2 regions of the Amycolatopsis sp. FDAARGOS 1241 genome follow, and region 1 is predicted to be linked to the other one. Evidence: riboswitches for the same ligand, from Rfam matches in the RefSeq annotation. Region 1 holds a riboswitch; the other holds the start of a gene.
What was found. Region 1 has a riboswitch for thiamine pyrophosphate ahead of thiC (phosphomethylpyrimidine synthase ThiC). Riboswitches for the same ligand answer to the same signal wherever they lie in the genome.
Positions count from the first base shown of each region.

Region 1 (3,394 bases):
CGAGCCCGTGGACGCCGTTGGCGAAGAACGTGCGCAGGTCGGCCTGCACGCCCGCACCACCGCCGGAGTCCGATCCGGCGATGGTGAGGGCCGTGCGGGGGGTGCTGGTCATGACTTTCTCCGGTTGTGCTGGTGCTGCTGGTGCTACTGCCCGACAACAGGCAGGTAGACCTTGTTGCCCTGCTCACCGAACTCGGCGGACTTCTCCGCCATGCCGGCCTCGATGGCCTCCACAGTGGACAGGCCGTGCTCCTCGGCGTACTTGCGCACGTCCTGCGTGATCCGCATCGAGCAGAACTTCGGGCCGCACATCGAGCAGAAGTGGGCCGTCTTCGCCGGCTCCGCGGGCAGCGTCTCGTCGTGGAACGAGCGAGCGGTGTCGGGGTCGAGCGCGAGGTTGAACTGGTCGGTCCAGCGGAATTCGAAGCGGGCCTTGGACAGCTCGTCGTCCCACTCGTGCGCGTGCGGGTGGCCCTTGGCGAGGTCGGCGGAGTGGGCGGCGATCTTGTAGGTGATCACGCCGGTCTTCACGTCGTCGCGGTTGGGCAGGCCGAGGTGCTCCTTCGGCGTGACGTAGCAGAGCATCGCCGTGCCGTACCAGCCGATCTGCGCCGCGCCGATGGCGGACGTGATGTGGTCGTAGGCGGGCGCGATGTCCGTCGCGAGCGGGCCGAGGGTGTAGAATGGCGCCTCGCCGGTGAGCTGCTCCTCGAGTTCGACGTTCTCCTTGATCTTGTGCATCGGCACGTGGCCGGGGCCCTCGATCATCACCTGCACGTCGTGCTCCCGCGCGATGTGTGTGAGCTCACCGAGGGTTTCGAGCTCGGCGAACTGGGCGCGGTCGTTGGCGTCGGCGATCGAGCCGGGCCGCAGGCCGTCACCGAGGGAGAACGTGACGTCGTACTTCCGCAGGATCTCGCAGAGCTCCTCGAAGTGCGTGTACAGGAAGGACTCCTGGTGGTGCGCCAGGCACCACGCGGCCATGATCGACCCACCGCGGCTCACGATGCCGGTGACGCGCCGCGCGGTGAGCGGCACGTACCGCAGCAGCACTCCCGCGTGGACGGTCATGTAGTCCACACCCTGCTCGCACTGCTCGAGCACCGTGTCGCGGTAGACCTCCCACGACAGCTTTTCCGGCTCCCCGTTGACCTTTTCGAGCGCCTGGTAGATCGGCACGGTGCCGACGGGCACGGGGGAGTTGCGGATGATCCACTCGCGGGTCTCGTGGATCCGCTTGCCGGTGGAGAGGTCCATGATGGTGTCGGCGCCCCAGCGGGTGGCCCACACCATCTTGTCGACCTCTTCCTCCACTGAGGACCAGACGGCCGAGTTGCCCATGTTGGCGTTGATCTTCACCAGGAACTTCTTGCCGATGATCATCGGCTCGGTCTCGGGGTGCTTGCGGTTGGCGGGGATCACCGCCCGCCCGCGCGCCACCTCGTCGCGCACGAACTCCGGCGAGCACCGCTCGCGCGCGGCGATGAACTCCATCTCGCGCGTGATCACGCCGGCTTTGGCCCAGCCGAGCTGGGTGTTGTGCGCGCGGCCGTCGGCCCAGCCCGCGCGCAGCGGGTGAAGTCCACTGTGGACGTCGATCGTCACTTCGGTGTCCGTGTACGGACCGGACGTGTCGTACACGTCGAAGTGGTCACCGTTCGTCAGGTCGATCCGCCGCGCCGGCACCCGCAGGCCGGATTCGGTGTGGTGGTAGACCTTGCGCGAGCCCGTGATCGGCCCCGTGGTCACGGAAGGCGTGATGGTGGGCTCGTTCTCCAGCGTCGTCAACGACGTTCACTCCCTACGCCGGCATTACCCGGTCAGGTTCATGCGGTCGGCGGCACCGGGTGTCCTCAGACAGACACCAGCCGCCCTCTCAGCCCGCCAAGGCGCGAGCTCCCGCGTTGGTTATGGGGTTGTCCCCCGACCATGCCACGGCGGATCACGCGAGCACAAGGCGACTTGTCGACCCGTGTGTTCTTCACCGGATCGGAGCAGGCGGACGGCAGCGCTTCACGGAAGAGCGCACGAGCACGACACCCCGCGACACAAAAGAGCCTCCCCGCCCACCAGGGCGAAGAGACTCCTCGAGAAACCACCGAGACCGTCAGGCTTCAGCAGACTCCTCCGCGCCTTCCTTCGGCGGCAGCCAGCTCAGCCCCGGCACTCCCCACTTGTTCTTCTTCAGCATCTTCTTCGCCGCCCGCGCGTGGCGGCCCACGAGGCGGTCCAGGTACAGGTACCCGTCGAGGTGATCGGTCTCGTGCTGGAGGCACCGGGCGAAGTAGCCCGTGCCCTCGACGGTGATCGGCGTGCCGGACACGTCGAAGCCCGTCACCCGGGCCCAGGACGCCCGCCCGGTCGGGTAGGACTCGCCGGGAACCGACAGGCAGCCTTCCCAGTCGTCGTCCGGGTCAGGCATCGTTTCGGGGATCTCGGAGGTCTCCAGCCGCGGGTTCACCACCACGCCGCGGTGCTCGACGCCCTCGTCGTCGGGGCAGTCGTAGACGAAGACGCGCAGGTCGAGGCCGATCTGGTTGGCCGCGAGGCCCACGCCTTCGGCCGCGTACATCGTCTCGAACATGTCCTCGGTGAGCGTGCGCAGCTCGTCGTCGAACTCCGTGATCTCACGGGTCGGCTGGTGCAGCACGGGATCGCCGGCGATGCGGATGGGGTGGACGGTCACGAGCAGCGAGTTTAGTCCGACCCTCCATTACACCTGGATCGGACCGTGACGCGCCGCGCCGGATGCCCATGTCGAGCATCGGTTCCGTGGTTCAATGACGCCCGCGGAAGGACAGCCGAAGCGATTGCGAGGACCGCATGGACGCCGCGGAGTCGATGGCTGGTGATCAGCCGTCGCCGCCGGAGAGTACGGGTGGCCTGACCGAGCGCGAGCTGGACATCCTCGCGTTCGAGCGCCAGTGGTGGCGGCACGCCGGTGCCAAGGAGAACGCCATCCGGGAACGCTTCTCGCTGTCCTCGACCCGTTATTACCAGCTGCTGAACACGCTGCTGGACAAGCCTGAGGCCGTGGCGGCCGACCCGATGCTGGTGAAGCGGCTGCGCAAGACGCGCGCCGCCCGGCAGCGCAAGCGCGGCGCCCGGCGGCTGGGGATCGAACTGTCATGAGCTTCTTCTCGGGACTGTCCCGGCCCATGCGGGCCGCGGGCGTCGCGCTCATCGGGGTCGCCGTGATCGCCGCGATCATCGGCGGCGTCACCGCGCTGTCGGGCGGCGGCCCGAGCGCCAACAACGCCGGGCCCACCAGCAGTTCGGGCAGTCCGTCGGCTTCGTCACCGGCCCCGGGTTCGTCGTCGTCCGCGACGCCGCCCTCGTCGTCGGCCGTGTCCTCGGCGCCGTCCTCCGCGCCGGGCAGCCCGTCCGGACAGCC
Region 1 covers NZ_CP069526.1:248,962-252,355, forward strand. Annotated here, with positions in the region: gene thiD (bifunctional hydroxymethylpyrimidine kinase/phosphomethylpyrimidine kinase) at 1-112, opposite strand, end outside; gene thiC (phosphomethylpyrimidine synthase ThiC) at 145-1,788, opposite strand; TPP riboswitch at 1,782-1,913, opposite strand; gene I6J71_RS01190 (peptide deformylase) at 2,108-2,686, opposite strand; gene I6J71_RS01195 (DUF3263 domain-containing protein) at 2,824-3,132, shown strand; gene I6J71_RS01200 (LytR C-terminal domain-containing protein) at 3,129-3,394, shown strand, end outside.

Region 2 (3,394 bases), 640 kb from region 1:
ACGCGAGCCCGACCACCACCGTGGGCAGCACGAACGGCACCAGCACCAGCGTGCGCGCGAGCCCGACGCCGGGCAGCCTCACGCGCGCGAGCACGTACGCCACTGGCAGCCCCGCGACCAGGGCGACGACCGTCGACGCGGCGGCGCTGACGAGCGTGAACGCGGCGAGCTGCCACGTCTGCGCGTCGGCCAGGACCGTGTCGACGCCACCCGCGGAGAAGCCGCGGCCGAGGATCGCGACGACCGGCCACGCGAAGAAAACGACCAGGAACGCGACGGGCAGGAGGCCGAGCAGCGCCAGGCCCGTGGTGCGCAGCCGGGCCGGTGTCACGCCCCCATGAGCGAGCGCCATGCACCGATCCACTTCTCCCGGCCGGCCTGGATCTGGTCGGCAGGCAGTGTCGCCGGGTTCTGCGGCAGCGGCGCGGCGGTGGTCCAGCCGGCGGGCAGGTCGACGCCCTCGCGGGCCGGGTAGACGTACATGTTGGCCGCAACTGTCGTCTGGAACTGCTGGGACAGCAGGAAATCGACGACCTTCTGCGCCTGCGGCACCTGCTTGCCGTTCGCGAGCACACCGGCGTACTCGATCTGGCGGAAGCACGTGTCGAGCAGGGCCTTGGTGCGCGGCTTGCCGTCGTCACCGAGCTCGGCGGCGGGCGAGGACGCGTAGGAGACGACGATGGGGCGCGGGCCCTTGCCCGACGAGCCGGAGAAGTCCTTGGTGTAGGCCTCTTCCCAGCCGCTGTCGATCTTCACGCCGTTGGCCTTCAGCTTCGTCCAGTAGTCCTGCCAACCCTGTTGGCCGAACTTCGCGACGGTGCCCAGCAGGAACGCCAGCCCCGGCGACGCGGTCGCGGCGCTTTCGGCGACGGTGAGGTCCTTGTACTTCGGATCGGTGAGGTCCTCGTAGCTCTTGGGCTCGGGCAGGTGGTGGGACGCGAAGTACCCGGTGTCGATGTTCACGCACACGTCGCCGACGTCGACGGCGGACACGCGGTGCTGCGGGTCCACCGAGTAGCGCTGCGGGCCGCGGTCGGCTTCGGGGCTGGTGTAGGCCTGGAAGACGCCCTCACTCAGCGCGCGCGAGGCGAACGTGTTGTCGACGCCGAACGCGACGTCGCCGATCGGGTTGGCCTTGGTGAGCACCAGCTTGTTGGTGAGCTCGCCCGCGTCGCCGGACTTGAGGATCTTCAGCTTGATGCCCGACTGGCGCTGAAACGCGTCGAGCACGTCCTGCGGTGCGGCGAACGAGTCGTGGGTGACGAGCGTGACCGTCGGGGTCTGCTGGGTGTCGCCACCCGTGCCGGCGCCGGACAGCGAGCACGCGCTCGCCAGCGCCGTGACCGTGGCCAGGGCCAGCACTGTGCGTGCGGTCCGCGGAATCATCTGCCCTCCTGTCGCCGTGTGCGGGAGAGCGGGCCTCCCTGCGCCGGCATGATCCGGAATCAGGTGCGAACGGTCGCGGGTCGCACACCCGCCTCTCAGCCCGGCTGCACCGGACTCCCGTGGCAACCGTGCAGCGTAGTCCAGTGCGCGTCACCATGGAGACATGGCGGAACTCCTGAGCGACTCCGAAGTCACTTCAGCGCTGTCTGCTGCCCCCGATTGGCAGCTCGACGGCGCCTCCATCGTCCGCACAGCCGACCTCCCCTCCTTTGCGGCCGCCATCGCGGCGGTCACGCGCGTGGGGTTCTTCGCGGAAGCGGCGGACCACCACCCGGACATCGACGTCCGCTGGCGCACCGTCACATTCCGGCTGAGCACCCACTCGGCGGGCGGCCTCACCGCGAAGGACTTCGCGCTGGCGGGACAGATCGACCAGGTGCTCGCCGCGGCCGTGTGATCCCCGCAACGCCCGCGACACCGTTCCCGGCGTCGTGCGTCTCCCCTGCGTACAGCGTTTCGAGGGGAGCAAGGAATGACCCAGGCAATCGTCGTGGGAGCCATCTCGTTCGGCCTGATGGTGGCCGCCGCCGGGGGCGTGCTGTGGCACACCGCGCGCACCCGCCGTGATCTGGAGCACAGGCAGTAACACCGGCGTAGATCAAGGCGCTATCCCAGCGGAATCTTCGGCACTCGCCCCGCTAGGACACGCGATGAACAACTCGTCCGCCACCCTCTCCGCCACCCAGCGCGCCTGGATCACGATGTTCGCCACGGCGTTCACCCTGGGTGCCCTGATCGTCCTCGGCCTGCTCGGCTGAAGTCGTCGCCGCGGCAGCCACCCTGCGCCTGGTTGCCGCGGCGCGTGAGCCCTTGGCCTGAACTAGGTCTCAGGCCAGGGGCGCTTTTCAGTGTCGTGGGTCGCGGCGAGTCGGCGCGATCGAGCATCGGGTGCAGCTGCGGCATCCGGGCGTGCTCGCCGCCGTGCGGCGCGCGTCGAACCCGGAGAGCCGGCACGAATCCAGAGCTGCCGAGTGTCAGCCGCTGCGCATCCGCACTGAATCGGGTCTGAACCGTTCGCAACAGCGGTTCGCCTCGCGCCGACTCACCGGTATGAGGCACCCCGTATCCGCCGTGGTGGCCGCGCTGTGTCTGGCTGCCGGAGCGTGCGGCGGACCCGCAGATCCAGCGCCTACGGCTCCACTGTCGAGCTCGGTCCCGCCCGTTGCGCCGGTCCGCCCCGAGCGAGCCGACGTCAACGCCGACCACCCGAACAGCGCCCAGCAGTCCGGCACCGCCGAGCACCAAGGCGACGTCGAGCACCCGGAAACCGACTCCGTCGCGCAAGCCCGCGGCCCGCGATACCGGCCCTGGCTGCGGGCAACGGGCGGTTGACAAGGGCAAATTCAACCCGAGCTGCAAGGAGTACCAGGGCTACCTGGACCCCCGGCGGTGCCCGGCGCGGCAAAACCTCGGGCGACCTCCAGTACGACTGGGCGTGCGAACAGGGCTTCCTGCCGAAGGACGAGTGCTGAGTCGACGCAGCACCTCAGTCGACGGGCCGGCGGCCGGCGACCAGCACCGGGCCGCCCGGGACCGTCGGGAACTGCTGCACCTCCCCGAGGCCCGCGGTCTCGAGGGCGGCCACCATGCGGGCGGAGTCGTAGGTGTTGCCGCCGTTGCGAACGGCGGTCCACCGGCCGACGGCGGCGCGCAGCGGGTCCGGCGGCGCCGGGTTCGTGCCGGCGACCACCCAGCCACCCGGGACGAGCGCGGTGATCAGGCGCGGCAGGGCCCGCAGGACGACGTCCTCGGTGAGGAACGGCACGGGCAACCAGACCAGGTCGTAGACGTCCACCTCGGCCACGTCGGCGACGTCCTGGTGCCGGACGGTCACCCGGTTCGCCGCCTCTCCGCCGTCGGCCAGTTCGGTCTTGGCCAGCTCCAGTGCGCGCTCCAGGACGTCGATCCCCGTGATCTCGGCCTGCGGCAGTGCGCGCACGAGGGCCAG
Region 2 covers NZ_CP069526.1:893,896-897,289, reverse strand. Annotated here, with positions in the region: gene I6J71_RS04320 (iron ABC transporter permease) at 1-352, opposite strand, end outside; gene I6J71_RS04315 (thiamine ABC transporter substrate binding subunit) at 328-1,386, opposite strand; TPP riboswitch at 1,405-1,517, opposite strand; gene I6J71_RS04310 (4a-hydroxytetrahydrobiopterin dehydratase) at 1,550-1,843, shown strand; gene I6J71_RS04305 (trans-aconitate 2-methyltransferase) at 2,933-3,394, opposite strand, start outside.
Region 2: another riboswitch for thiamine pyrophosphate. It lies ahead of I6J71_RS04315 (thiamine ABC transporter substrate binding subunit); the one in region 1 lies ahead of thiC (phosphomethylpyrimidine synthase ThiC).